Regions from separate parts of the Streptomyces sp. NPDC101165 genome, predicted to be linked through region 2. Evidence: predicted binding sites of a transcription regulator. Region 2 holds the regulator's gene; the other holds the start of a gene.
What was found. Region 2 encodes HrcA, which represses chaperone genes, less so after heat shock. Its sites were predicted from a motif close to TTNGCACTCNGNNNNNCNGAGTGCNAA; they were not measured.
Positions count from the first base shown of each region.

Region 1 (7,316 bases), on a different contig from region 2:
CGTCCCCGCACCCGATGGCCAATCCGGGTTACGGCAAGCGCTCCACACCGGACCAACTCACCCGCACCAACCACGACTTCGCGCACTTACCGCCTCGCGAAGCCGCCATCGCCGCGTACGTCGACCGCCTTCCCGAAGGCGCCGACATCTCCGTGAAGACACTGGCCAAGCAGCTCCCGTACGGCCAGTGCGCGCTCAGAACCGCCCTCAACAGCCTCCAGCGGGCAGGGCACTTGAGGCGAGGGAGGGAGCGGCTGGAGAGCGACTCGGGCGGCTCGCGCTGGATCACCCGATCGTGGTGGTCCCGTACCGCGCGCGACGACGCCTGGTGGGCGGCCTTCACGCGAGGCGACGTACCGGAACCGGAGCAGCCGCCGGACGAACGCGCCCGCCCCACCCGCTCCCGCGCCCACATCCTCCTCGCCGCCCTGGGGCGTACGGCCCCGGTCCTGTCCCTCTCCGCCGCCGACTGCGCGGCGCTCGCCCCGCTGGTGGAGGAGTGGTTCGCGCGCGGGGCCACCGAGGAGATGCTCCAGACCGCGCTGACCGCAGGGCTGCCGACGCCCGTGCACAGCCCGGCGGCCCTGCTCCGCCGCCGGTTGACCGACAAACTTCCGCCGGAACCACCACCCGCCCCGCGCCTGCCCCGCCGGTTCCTGGAGTGCGCCGAGTGCGGGGTGCCGGGGCGGCCGGAAGCGCTGCCGGGGGGCGTGTGCGGCGGGTGCCGAGGCGAACGCGCTCCCGCGCACCCCCGTACGCCCCTGCCCGCCCCCGCAGTGCTCGCCCGCGCGGGCGAGATCCGGGCTGCGATGTCCCTGAAGCGACGAGAGAGGACACCCGCATGACCGCTCCTACGGTCCGACGACACCACCCGGGGCACGATGGAGGGGAGGAGGCGACGCCATGACCCCCAGCACCGCTGAACGCCCGCAGATGCCCATCGAGGACTTCGAGGAACTCGCCAGCGTGGCCCCGGAGGGTGTGCAGCTCGAATTCGTCGACGGGCGCGTCCGCACCAAGGATCCGCTCAGCGTCGAGGACTTCGAGGAACTCGCACGCCGGGCGCCGGAGACCGTCCGGCTCGAGTACAGCCACGGAAAGCTAGAGGTCAAGGCAATGCCGGACGGCAACCACTGCGAGATCTTCATGTGGCTGCTCCGTCAGTGCATGCAACAGCGCCCCGAGCTGAACCTCGTGCCCGAACGAGGTGTCAAGACCGAGGCATACCGTAAGGGTCGCGCCATCACGGACGGCTTTCTCGCGCCCAGGGGCCACTTCAAGGGACACGGCAACTGGTCCCCGGCCGACGGCGCCCTCATGGCCGTGGAGATCACCTCCCACGACCGCGACACCAACCAGCGCGACCGCGTCGACAAGCCCGTCGGCTACGGAGCAGTCGACATCCCCGTCTGTCACCTCATCGACCGCGACAACAACACGGTCACCGTCTACAGCGAGCCCAAGGACGGCCGCTACCAGCAGTCCCCGTCCCACCCCTGGGGCGCCGCCGTCGAGCTCCCACCGCCGGTGAGCATCACCCTGGAGACCGAGGAGCTCAAGGACTACGCAGACTGACCGTATGCCGAAACCCCCACTGATCTCCGCGAGCGACGAGCTGGAGCGGTCCTCCGTCGTGGCCAACAACTCCATGAACCGGGAACGCGGGCTCACCGGAGTCAACAGCTACGCCCGCGAGTTGGGCTTCGATCCCCTCGCCCGGCTGGCCGGTCGTCCCGCTCCCTCCTGGCTGGACCTGTGCAGTGGTGAGGGCCGGGCCTTGCGTGAGGCGGCCGGTGCCCTGTCGAGCGACGCCGTGCTCACCGCCGTGGACCTCGTGGGGCCGCTCGCGCCCGGGGCGCCGACGCCGCCCGTCCTGGAGGAGATCGTCGCCTCCGTTTCCTCTTGGGCGCCCTCACGGACGTACGACCTCATCACCTGCGTACACGGTCTCCACTACATCGGCGATCAGCTGGGGCTTCTGTGCCGGGCCGCCTCATGGCTCACCCCCGACGGACTGTTCATCACCCACTTCGACCCCGACTCCGTCCGCTGGGCCGACGGCTCACCCGCCGGGCGGGCCGCCCTCTCCGCCCTCCGCGCCGCCGGGTTCCGCTACAGCTCCCGGCACCACCGCCTCACCCTCGATGGCGCCCGTGACATCCGACCGCCGTTCCGCTACGTCGGTGCCGATCCCGCCGCCGGGCCGAACTACACGGGTCAGCCCGCAGTGGGCTCCTATTACTCTCAGGAACCGACTGATCAGGACACCTGAGCCCTGAAAACGCCCGAGGGCGGCACCCCCAGCCAGAAGCTGGAAGCACCGCCCTCGGTCCGTAGGACAGGCGATCAACCGTCAGGTCGATCAGAAGTCCATGTCACCGCCCGGCATGCCGCCCGGAGCGGCCGCGGCGGCCTTCTCCGGCTTGTCGGCGATGACGGCCTCGGTGGTGAGGAACAGCGCGGCGATGGAGGCGGCGTTCTGCAGAGCAGAGCGGGTCACCTTCGCCGGGTCGATGATGCCCTCGGCGACCAGGTCGACGTACTCGCCGGTCGCGGCGTTCAGGCCGTGGCCCGGGGTCAGGTTGCGCACCTTCTCCACCACGACACCGCCCTCGAGGCCGGCGTTGACGGCGATCTGCTTCAGCGGGGCCTCCAGGGCCAGCTTCACAGCGGCGGCACCGGTGGCCTCGTCGCCCTCGAGCTCCAGCTTCTCGAAGACACCGGAGGTCTGCAGCAGGGCCACGCCACCACCGGCGACGATGCCCTCCTCGACGGCCGCCTTCGCGTTGCGGACGGCGTCCTCGATGCGGTGCTTGCGCTCCTTGAGCTCCACCTCGGTGGCGGCACCGGCCTTGATGACCGCGACACCGCCGGCGAGCTTCGCCAGGCGCTCCTGCAGCTTCTCGCGGTCGTAGTCGGAGTCGCTGTTCTCGATCTCGGCGCGGATCTGGTTGACCCGGCCGCCGACCTGCTCCGAGGAGCCGGCACCGTCGACGATGGTGGTCTCGTCCTTGGTGATGACGACCTTGCGGGCGCGGCCCAGGAGGTCCAGGGTCGCGTTCTCCAGCTTGAGGCCGACCTCCTCGGAGATGACCTCGCCGCCCGTGAGGATGGCGATGTCGCCGAGCATGGCCTTGCGGCGGTCACCGAAGCCCGGGGCCTTGACGGCGACGGACTTGAAGGTGCCACGGATCTTGTTGACCACCAGGGTCGACAGGGCCTCGCCCTCGACGTCCTCGGCGATGATCAGCAGCGGCTTGCCCGACTGCATGACCTTCTCCAGGAGCGGGAGCAGGTCCTTGACGGAGCCGATCTTGGAGTTCGCGATGAGGATGTACGGGTCCTCGAGCGACGCCTCCATGCGCTCCATGTCGGTCGCGAAGTAGGCGGAGATGTAGCCCTTGTCGAAGCGCATGCCCTCGGTGAGCTCGAGCTCCAGACCGAAGGTGTTGCTCTCCTCGACGGTGATGACGCCTTCCTTGCCGACCTTGTCCATGGCCTCGGCGATCAGCTCGCCGATCTGGGTGTCGGCGGCGGAGATGGACGCGGTGGAGGCGATCTGCTCCTTGGTCTCGACGTCCTTCGCCTGCTCCAGCAGGGCGGCGGAGACGGCCTCGACGGCCTTCTCGATACCGCGCTTCAGGGCCATCGGGTTGGCACCGGCGGCGACGTTGCGCAGGCCTTCCTTGACCAGGGCCTGGGCCAGGACGGTCGCGGTCGTCGTGCCGTCACCGGCTACGTCGTCCGTCTTCTTCGCGACTTCCTTGACCAGCTCGGCGCCGATCTTCTCGTACGGGTCCTCGAGCTCGATCTCCTTGGCGATGGAGACACCATCGTTGGTGATCGTGGGGGCGCCCCACTTCTTCTCGAGGACGACGTTGCGGCCCTTGGGGCCGAGCGTCACCTTGACGGCGTCCGCGAGCTGGTTCATGCCGCGCTCGAGGCCGCGCCGCGCCTCCTCGTCGAACGCGATGATCTTGGCCATGTGAAGTGGTCCCTCCAGGACTGGGGGTGATTCCTTCGGACCGCGCCCGCGCCCGCGACGGACGGCTCGCCGACCTGTGGTTCCTTGCCCCACCTGGCCTGCGGGCCTCACCGACCCGGTCCTTCTTTGTCACTCTCACCTTCAGAGTGCTAACGCCAATGATTAGCACTCGGCACCCCCGAGTGCAAGCGCCTCGGGGGTGCCGGAGGGTGCACTCAGCCGCACGCGAACAGGGGAGCGCCGGGCATGACGAAGGGCCCGCACCCCGGGAGGTGCGGGCCCTTCGAAGATGAAACAGAAGAACGTCGCTGTTCAGTCGACGCGTGCTTCAGCTGGTCGCCAGCCGGACCATGTCCGCCTGCGGGCCCTTCTGGCCCTGCGAGATCTCGAAGTCGACCCGCTGTCCCTCTTCCAGGGTGCGGTAACCGTCCATCTGGATCGCGCTGTAGTGGACGAAAACATCCGCACCACCGTCGACCGCGATGAAGCCGTACCCCTTCTCCGCGTTGAACCACTTGACGGTGCCCTGAGCCATGCCTAACTCCCCTATTACTGGCCCTTGCACAGATCCACACTTCGCGGACCCGGGTCAGACCTCACCCCCCATTGGTCGGGGGCGTGCGCCGGAACGCGTCGACCGCGGCTGAATGTATCTGTCCAACTGCCCTCTGCAACAGGTCAATCGGACGAGAATTCTGGACGCGCCCGATCCGGAATCTGCCGAGAATTCGTCCGAATTCAGGGCAAGTCGGGCTCCATGAAAGGCGCAAAAAGGCGCATATAGCCCGGGCACTTTGGCCACTTCTCACCGGGCGTAACGCATGATTCCGGGGCTTGCGACCCGCAGCCCCAGCACGCGTTCCCCAACTGTACCGCGCTCAATCACGCAGAATGGCCCCCTCCGCTTCTCTCACGGAGGAGGCCATTCGATGAACAATCGGTAACCACGGTTACCGAAGGTAATGCTCCACTTTTGATCAGCCGCCGGCGACGGCCGGAATGATGGAGACACCGGCGCCGTCCGGGGTCGCCGTCTCCAGCCCCTGCTCGAAGCGGACGTCGTCGTCGTTGACGTACACGTTGACGAAGCGGCGCAGCTTGCCCTGGTCGTCGAGAACGCGGGCCGCGATGCCCGTGTGATTCTTCTCCAGGTCCTGGATGACCTCGGCGAGGGTCCCGCCCTCGGCGGCGACCTCGGCCCGGCCACCGGTGTAGGTGCGCAGGATGGTGGGGATGCGGACGGTGACGCTCACGTTGAAACCTCCGGTCGGGGTGGAACTGCGTGACCAGCCCCCACCGGCCCGCAGACGGAAACGAAAGGACGAGGCCCTCAGACGAGCCCCGCGTCGCGGAACGACTCGAGGGTGGGACGGATCGTCGCGGTGAGCCCCGTACCCGCCACCGCGTCCAGCGTCTTGAGGCCGTCACCGGTGTTGAGGACGACCGTCGTCAGGGTCGGGTCGAGCACACCGTCCTCGATCAGCTTCTTCGTCACGCCGACCGTCACACCGCCGGCGGTCTCCGCGAAGATGCCCTCGGTCCGGGCCAGCAGCTTGATCGCGTCCACGACCTGCTCGTCCGTCACGTCCTCCACCGCGCCACCGGTACGGCGGGCGATGTCGAGGACGTACGGGCCGTCGGCCGGGTTGCCGATCGCCAGCGACTTGGCGATGGTGTTCGGCTTCTGCGGGCGGACCACGTCGTGACCGGCCTTGAAGGCGGTGGACACCGGCGAGCAGCCCTCGGCCTGCGCACCGAAGATCTTGTACGGCTTGTCCTCGACGAGCCCGAGCTTGATCAGCTCCTGCAGACCCTTGTCGATCTTCGTCAGCTGGGAGCCGGAGGCGATCGGGACCACGATCTGGTCCGGGAGCCGCCAGCCGAGCTGCTCGCAGATCTCGTACGCCAGGGTCTTCGAGCCCTCCGCGTAGTACGGCCGCAGGTTGACGTTGACGAAGCCCCAGCCCTCGCCGGCCGGGTCACCGATCAGCTCGGAGCAGAACCGGTTCACGTCGTCGTAGTTGCCCTCGATGCCGACCAGCTCGCCGCCGTAGACCGCGGCCATGACGACCTTGCCCTGCTCCAGGTCGTGCGGGATGAACACGCAGGAGCGGAAGCCGGCGCGGGCGGCGGCGGCGCCGACGGCACCGGCGAGGTTGCCGGTCGAGGAGCAGGAGAGCGTGGTGAAGCCGAAGGCACGCGCGGCCTCCAGGGCCTGGGCCACCACCCGGTCCTTGAAGGAGTGCGTCGGGTTGCCGGAGTCGTCCTTCACGTACAGCCCGCCGGTGACGCCCAGCTCGCGGGCCAGGTTGTCGGCCTTGACGAGCTTGGTCCAGCCCGGGTTGATGTTGGGCTTGTCGGCCACGTCGGCGGGGACGGGCAGCAGCGGCGCGTAACGCCAGATGTTCGCGGGGCCGGACTCGATGCGCTTACGCAGTTCTTCGGTGTCGTAGGCGGAGAAGTCGTAGGCGATCTCCAGCGGACCGAAACACTCCTCGCAGGCGAACACCGGCCCGAGGGGCACCCGGTGACCGCACTCGCGACAGCTCAGCGCCGCGGCGGGGCCGAGGTCTACGGTGGGATTGCTGGTGCTTGCAACTGTCTGCACAGCCATGGAGGCGAGGCCCTTTCTCCTCATCTTCCTCACGACGCATCTCGCCGTGAGACGGATTTGGCACCTTCCCTAGCCGGGAGCCTCGCTGGAGAACGAGAACCGACTGGAGGGTTGCCGGGGCTTCATCGGGCCGTTTCCCTCTGCCCCTCTGGATGAGCTGTATGTGGTTGTCAACGCTCGTTGACCCTGACATGCGATGGTCACCGGCGTTGTTCAAGACTGTAACCGAAGGCCAGGACAGTTGAGATAGTCGTCCGAACCGCGAGATGGATCACACGGTCACGCCCTGTGATCACGACAGTGAGGAGCCGCAGACCGTGCTGGAAGAAGTCGAGCGCTGGCTGGCCGCCCGCTCCTGGTCCGTGACCGATCGTCCGCTCCACCGGATACTCGCCGCCAAACAGCGCACCGGTCAGTCCGTCTCCGTCGTCCTGCCCGCGCTGAACGAGGAGAAGACGGTCGGCGACATCGTCGCGATCATCCGTCACGACCTCATGCAGCAGGTCCCGCTCGTCGACGAGATCGTCGTCGTCGACTCCGGGTCCACCGACCGCACCTCCGAGGTGGCCGCGTCGGCGGGCGCGCGGGTCGTCCACCGCGACGAGATCCTCCCGCGCATCCCGGCCGTCCCCGGCAAGGGCGAGGTGCTGTGGCGCTCGCTGCTGGTGACCAGCGGGGACGTCATCTGCTTCATCGACGCCGACCTGAAGGAGTTCT
Region 1 covers NZ_JBIWPG010000011.1:173,517-180,832, reverse strand. Annotated here, with positions in the region: gene ACIRVH_RS24595 (hypothetical protein) at 15-845, shown strand; gene ACIRVH_RS24590 (Uma2 family endonuclease) at 904-1,575, shown strand; gene ACIRVH_RS24585 (class I SAM-dependent methyltransferase) at 1,580-2,272, shown strand; gene groL (chaperonin GroEL) at 2,363-3,985, opposite strand; gene ACIRVH_RS24575 (cold-shock protein) at 4,314-4,520, opposite strand; gene ACIRVH_RS24570 (MoaD/ThiS family protein) at 4,963-5,238, opposite strand; gene thrC (threonine synthase) at 5,316-6,599, opposite strand; SAM riboswitch class I at 6,617-6,758, opposite strand; gene ACIRVH_RS24560 (glucosyl-3-phosphoglycerate synthase) at 6,917-7,316, shown strand, end outside.
Region 1: the regulator HrcA is predicted to act here: its motif matches at 4,148-4,174, upstream of groL (chaperonin GroEL).

Region 2 (7,316 bases):
GCGCCGACCTGATCGCGGACAGGATCCGTCGTCTGGTGCACGACTTCGGCGGCGGTCTGCCGGAGGACGACCTGGCCCTGCTGGTCCTCCAGGCGGAGTAACCGGCGCCGTACGGGACAATGGAGGACATGCCTTCCGCACTCCCCGACGGCGAGCCGGTCCCCGACGACGGCGCGCTGCCCGCCGCCGCGCTCACCGGCGCCGCCGACCGACCCCTCGGGTTCTATCTGCACGTCCCGTACTGCGCGACCCGCTGCGGCTACTGCGACTTCAACACGTACACCGCGACCGAGCTGCGCGGCACCGGCGGAGTGCTCGCCTCCCGGGACAACTACGCGGACACCCTGACCGACGAGATCCGCCTGGCCCGCAAGGTGCTCGGCGACGACCCGCGCGAGGTCCGTACGGTCTTCGTCGGCGGCGGCACGCCGACCCTGCTGGCCGCCGACGACCTGGTACGGATGCTGGGCGCGATCCGCGACGAGTTCGGTCTCGCGCCGGACGCGGAGATCACGACGGAGGCGAACCCGGAATCGGTCGACCCGGCCTACCTCGCCACCCTGCGCGAGGGGGGCTTCAACCGGATCTCCTTCGGCATGCAGAGCGCGAAGCAGCACGTGCTGCGCGTGCTCGACCGTACGCACACCCCGGGCCGTCCCGAGGCATGCGTGGCGGAGGCGCGGGCGGCGGGCTTCGAGCACGTCAACCTGGACCTGATCTACGGCACGCCGGGGGAGTCGGACGACGACTGGCGGGCCTCGCTGGAAGCGGCGCTGGGGGCGGGGCCCGACCACATCAGCGCGTACGCGCTGATCGTCGAGGAGGGCACCCAGCTGGCGCGAAGGATCCGCCGGGGCGAGGTCCCCATGACGGACGACGACGTCCACGCCGATCGCTATCTGATCGCCGAGGAGATGCTGTCCGCGGCCGGCTTCGACTGGTACGAGGTCTCCAACTGGGCCACCTCGGAGGCGGCCCGCTGCCTGCACAACGAGCTGTACTGGCGGGGTGCGGACTGGTGGGGCGCCGGGCCGGGGGCGCACTCGCACGTGGGCGGGGTGCGCTGGTGGAACGTCAAGCACCCGGGCGCGTACGCGGCGGCGCTGGCATCGGGCCGCTCACCGGGCGCGGGCCGGGAACTGCTGTCCGACGAGGACCGCCGGGTGGAGCGCGTCCTGCTGGAGCTGCGGCTGCGGGAGGGGGCGCCGCTGTCGCTGCTGAAGCCGGAGGGGCTCGCGGCTGCCCGACGTGCCCTGGCGGACGACCTGCTGCAGTCCGGCCCGTACGAGGAGGGGCGAGCGGTGCTGACGCTGCGCGGGCGACTGCTGGCGGACGCGGTGGTGCGGGATCTGGTCGACTGATCGTCGGGCTGGGTACAGTTCCCGGCCATGATCTCTGACAGACGGCCGGATCCGGACGCCACCGTGGTGCGGTACGGGTTGCGGTGGCTGCTGTGGACGCTGCCGCTGGTGGTGCTGCTCGGCGGGGTGGGCGTGCTCGGCCTGCTGGTCCTGATCGACCAGGGATTCCACGTCGTCGCCCTGGTCTGCCTGCTCGGCCTGGTCTGGTCCGGGTTCGCGCTGCGCACGGTGCTGCGGTGGCGCGGACTGGTCACGGCCCTCGACGCGAACGGGTTCTGGGTCCTGCGGCACGGGAAGGCCGTGCTGATCCCCTGGGACTCGCTGGCCGGGGTCGGCCTCCACTGGACGCGCGTCGGCCGGAGGCTGGTCCACACGGTGGAGCTGTGCCCCCGCGGTGACATCGACCGTGACGACCCGTTGCTCCGCGAGTTCGTCCGCGACACGGCGCCGCTGCGCGAGGGGCTGCCCCGGCTGCGCTACCGCTTGGACGTACGGCACTTCTTCAGCGTGTACGACCGCGCGCTCCGCCGCTGGGCTCCGCCCGAGCTGTGGTTCGGGCGCGTCGAACAGCCCGGCTCCTACCTCAGGCAGCCGGCCGCCGCCGGGCTCACCCGGCAGGAGCCGTGACGAAGTCGATCAGCTCCTCCACCCGCCCCAACAGCTCCGGCTCCAGATCCTTGTAAGAGCCCACCCGCGCCAGAATCGCCTGCCACACCGCCCCCGTGTTGTCCGACGGCCAGCCCAGCGCCCGGCACACGCCCGTCTTCCAGTCCTCCCCGCGCGGCACCCGGGGCCAGCCGCGAATCCCCAGGGACGACGGCTTCACGGCCTCCCAGATGTCGATGTACGGGTGCCCGACGACCAGCGCGTGCTCGCTCGTCACCGACTCGGCGATGCGCCACTCCTTCGTGCCCGGGACGAGGTGGTCCACGAGCACGCCCAGCCGCGCGTCCGGCCCCGGCCCGAACTCCGCCACGATCGCCGGCAGGTCGTCCACGCCTTCCAGGTACTCCACGACCACTCCCTCGATGCGCAGGTCGTCGCCCCACACCCTCTCGACCAGTTCGGCGTCGTGCCGGCCCTCGACGTAGATGCGGCCGGCCCGGGCCACACGCGCGCGTGCGCCGGGGACGGCCACCGAACCGGACGCCGTACGGGTGGGCCGTACCGGACCCGAGGCGGGCCGCACCAGGGTGACCACCCTGCCCTCCAGCAGGAAGCCGCGCGGCTCCAGCGGGAACACCCGGTGCTTGCCGAAGCGGTCCTCCAGCGTCACCGTGCCCGCCTCGCAGCGGATCACCGCGCCGCAGAAACCGGTGCCGGGCTCCTCGACCACCAGGCCGGGCTCCGCCGGGACCTCCGGCACCGGCTTGGGCTTCTTCCAGGGCGGGGTCAGGTCCGGGGAGTACATACGAGGGCGCGGGCCCGAAGGGCCCTCGTTGGAAGGGCGATGGCGGGAGACGGGTGGGCGCATTCGGATGACGATAGGAGAAGCCGCCGACCTGCACTCACGACACGCCGAATCGCGCTGCCAGCTCGTCGCGTTGCCGTCGTACGAACGCCGCGTCGACCACCGCACCGTGACCGGGGACGTACAGCGCGTCCTCGCCGCCGAGGGTGAGCAGCCGGTCCAGGGCGTCGGGCCAGCGGGACGGTACGGCGTCCGGGCCCGCCTGGGGCTCACCGGACTCCTCCACCAGATCGCCGCAGAAGACGATCTCGGTGGCGCCGGAGACCGAGCCGGGGACGAGGACCGCGAGATCGTGGGCCGTGTGGCCGGGGCCCACGTTGGCCAGCAGCACCTGCCGGCCGTCGCCGAGGTCCAGCGTCCACTCGCCCGAGACCAGGTGGCGGGGAGACGTCAGGGCGGCGACGGACGCGTCCGCGTCCGCGGCCGGCAGTCCGTGCCGGACCGCGTCCCGGCGCAGCTCCTCGCGTTCGTACGCGAACACCGCGTCGACGCCCACCGCCGCATACGTCTGCGCCCCGGTGAAGGCGGCCGTGCCGAAGACGTGGTCGAAGTGGGGATGGGTGAGCGCGAGATGGGTCACACCGTGCCCCGCCAGCTGTTCCGCCCAGGCCCGCAGCCGCTCGCCCTCGGCCGGGCTCGACCCGGCGTCCACGACCAACGCAGTACCCGCCCCGAGAACCAGGCCCACGGTGCAGTCCCAGCCGGGCAGCCGGCACCGCCCCACCCCGGGCGCCAGCCGCTCCCACCCCAGCTCTTCCCAAGTCACCGTCATACCGCGACGCTAGCGGTACAAGCTGGTACGGCAGGACCGACCTTGCCCAGTGAGTACCCCACGCCCGTACACTGGGCTGGGGAAGGCTGGCACTCGGACACGCAGAGTGCCAGGCGGGCGACCGGAAGAGCCGACGGGACGACATGCTGGAGGTGCGCGCGAATGCTGAGTGAACGCAGGCTTCAGGTGCTGCGCGCCATCGTCCAGGACTACGTGGGCACCGAGGAGCCGGTGGGCTCGAAAGCGCTCACCGAGCGGCACAACCTCGGCGTCTCCCCGGCGACCGTGCGCAACGACATGGCGGCCCTGGAGGACGAGGGGTACATCGCCCAGCCGCACACCAGTGCCGGGCGCATCCCCACCGACAAGGGCTACCGGCTGTTCGTGGACAAGCTCGCGGGCGTCAAACCGATGACCGCGCCCGAGCGCCGCGCGATCCAGAACTTCCTGGAGGGCGCCGTCGACCTCGACGACGTCGTGGCGCGCACGGTACGGCTGCTCGCGCAGCTGACCCGGCAGGTCGCCGTCGTGCAGTACCCGTCCCTGACCCGGTCCACCGTGCGGCACGTGGAGCTGCTCTCACTCGCCCCCGCGCGCGTGATGCTCGTGCTGATCACGGACACCGGCCGGGTCGAGCAGCGGATGGTCGACTGTCCGGCACCCTTCGGTGAGGCGTCCCTGGCGGACCTCAGGGCCCGGCTGAACAGCCGGGTCGCGGGCCGCAGGTTCACCGACGTGCCGCGCCTGGTCGAGGACCTGCCCGAGGCCTTCGACGTCGAGGATCGCGGTACGGTCTCCGCAGTGCTCTCCACTCTGCTGGAGACACTGGTCGAGGAGAACGAGGAGCGGCTGATGATCGGCGGCACCGCCAATCTCACCCGCTTCGGGCATGACTTCCCCCTCGTGATCCGGCCCGTCCTGGAGGCCCTTGAGGAGCAGGTCGTGCTCCTCAAGCTCCTCGGCGAGGCGAAGGATCCGGGCATGACCGTGCGCATCGGGCACGAGAACGCCCACGAGGGACTCAACTCCACCTCCGTCGTGTCGGTCGGCTACGGTTCGGGCGGCGAGGCGGTTGCCAAGCTCGGCGTGGTCGGACCGACCCGCATGGACTACCCGGGAACGATGGGAGCGGTACGCGCAGTGGCACGGTACGTCGGACAGATCCTGGCGGAGTCGTAAGTGGCCACGGACTACTACGCCGTTCTCGGCGTGCGCCGCGACGCGTCGCAGGATGAGATCAAGAAGGCGTTCCGTCGGCTCGCACGCGAGCTGCACCCGGACGTCAATCCGGATCCGAAGACCCAGGAGCGGTTCAAGGAGATCAACGCCGCTTACGAGGTGCTGTCGGACCCGCAGAAGAAGCAGGTCTACGACCTCGGCGGCGACCCGCTCTCCCAGGCGGGCGGCGCCGGAGCGGGCGGCTTCGGGGCCGGTGGCTTCGGCAACTTCTCCGACATCATGGACGCGTTCTTCGGTACGGCGTCTCAGCGCGGCCCGCGCTCGCGCACCCGGCGCGGCCAGGACGCGATGATCCGCATCGAGGTCGAGCTGGACGAGGCGGCCTTCGGGACGACCAAGGACATCCAGGTCGACACCGCGATCGTCTGCAACACCTGTAACGGTGAAGGTGCCGCTCCCGGCACCTCCGCCCAGACCTGTGACATGTGCCGCGGCCGCGGTGAGGTCTCCCAGGTGACCCGGTCCTTCCTGGGCCAGGTCATGACCTCCCGCCCCTGCCCCCAGTGCCAGGGCTTCGGCACGGTCGTGCCGACCCCGTGCCCGGAGTGCGCGGGCGACGGCCGGGTCCGCTCCCGGCGCACGCTCACGGTGAAGATCCCGGCCGGTGTCGACAACGGCACCCGCATCCAGCTGGCCGGCGAGGGCGAGGTCGGCCCCGGTGGCGGTCCGGCCGGTGACCTCTACGTCGAGATCCACGAGCTGCCGCACCAGACCTTCCAGCGGCGCGGCGACGACCTGCACTGCACGGTCACGATCCCGATGACGGCGGCGGCCCTCGGCACCAAGGTGCCGCTGGAGACCCTGGACGGCATGGAAGACGTCGACATCCGGCCCGGCACCCAGTCCGGCCAGTCGATCCCGCTGCACGGCCGGGGCGTCACGCACCTGCGCGGCGGCGGCCGGGGTGACCTGATCGTCCACGTCGAGGTCACGACCCCGACCAAGCTCGACCCCGAGCAGGAACGATTGCTGCGCGAGCTGGCGAAGCTGCGCGGCGAGGAGCGTCCGCAGGGACAGTTCCAGCCGGGTCAGCAGGGGCTGTTCTCGCGGTTGAAGGACGCTTTCAACGGGCGCTGAACCATCGGCTGCGGGGTGCTTCGGCACCCCGCATGCCGGTGGCCTATGCCGTGGGAAGCCCGGATTCGGACTTGTTCAAAGGACGTGACAACATGCCGTCATGTCCTCCGCACTGACCGATCTCTTCCCCCACCCGATCGTGCAGGCCCCCATGGCGGGCGGTGTCTCCCTCCCGCAGCTCGCCGCCGCCGTGTCCGAGGCGGGCGGCCTCGGATTCCTCGCCGCCGGATACAAGACCGCCGACGGCATGTACCAGGAGATCAAGCAGCTGCGGGGGCTCACGAGCCGGCCCTTCGGCGTGAACCTCTTCATGCCCCAGTCCGAGTACGCAGAGTCGGGCGCCGTCGAGGTCTACGCGCACCAGCTGGCCGGTGAGGCCGCCTGGTACGAGACCGAGCTGGGCGACCCCGACAGCGGCCGGGACGACGGCTACGACGCCAAGCTCGCGGTCCTCCTCGACAACCCGGTGCCGGTGGTCTCCTTCCACTTCGGCGTACCGGGCCGGGACGTCCTCGACTCCCTGCGCCGTGCCGGCACCCTCACCCTGGTCACCGCCACCAGCGCCGAGGAGGCCCTCGCGGTCGAGCGGGCCGGCGCGGACGCGGTGATCGCACAGGGCCTGGAGGCCGGCGGCCACCAGGGCACCCACCGGGACATCCCCGAGAACGACGGCTCCGGCATAGGTCTGCTCTCGCTGATCGCCCAGATCCGGGAGGCCGTCGGCATCCCGGTCGTCGCCGCCGGCGGCCTCATGCGCGGCAGCCAGATCGCCGCCGTCCTCGCGGCCGGCGCGAGCGCGGCCCAGCTGGGCACGGCGTTCCTCGCCACCCCGGAGTCCGGCGCCAACGCGCTGCACAAGCAGGCTCTGACCAACCCCCTGTTCGCCCGCACCGAGTTGACCCGCGCCTTCTCCGGCCGCCCGGCGCGGGGCCTGGTCAACCGCTTCCTGCGCGAGCACGGCCCGTACGCCCCCGCCGCCTACCCCGAGATCCACCACCTGACCTCTCCGCTGCGCAAGGCCGCAGCCAAGGCCGGGGACGCCCAGGGCATGGCGCTGTGGGCGGGCCAGGGCCACCGGATGGCCCGCGAGCTGCCGGCCGGGGAGCTGGTGAAGGTCCTCGTCGGCGAGATCGATGCGGCGGGGACAGCGTTGTCGGACGGAGGTGACGGGCGATGACGGCTCCGGTCTTCGTCGTCGAGCACTTCCGCTCGGACGGCTACCGGTACGTCCTGGACGGGCCCGAGGGGCGGCACGCCGTCTCCGTGAAGCGGCTGCAGCCCGGTGAGGAGGTCGTCCTCACCGACGGCGCCGGGCGCTACGCGGTGTGCGAGGTGATCGGCGTCGAGGGCAAGGACCGGCTGATCGTCCACATGACCTCGGTCTCCGAGGAGCCGG
Region 2 covers NZ_JBIWPG010000002.1:527,138-534,453, forward strand. Annotated here, with positions in the region: gene ACIRVH_RS05845 (SpoIIE family protein phosphatase) at 1-101, shown strand, start outside; gene hemW (radical SAM family heme chaperone HemW) at 129-1,361, shown strand; gene ACIRVH_RS05855 (hypothetical protein) at 1,389-1,988, shown strand; gene ACIRVH_RS05860 (DUF3097 domain-containing protein) at 1,969-2,835, opposite strand; gene ACIRVH_RS05865 (MBL fold metallo-hydrolase) at 2,870-3,604, opposite strand; gene hrcA (heat-inducible transcriptional repressor HrcA) at 3,767-4,783, shown strand; gene dnaJ (molecular chaperone DnaJ) at 4,784-5,920, shown strand; gene ACIRVH_RS05880 (nitronate monooxygenase) at 6,021-7,097, shown strand; gene ACIRVH_RS05885 (16S rRNA (uracil(1498)-N(3))-methyltransferase) at 7,094-7,316, shown strand, end outside.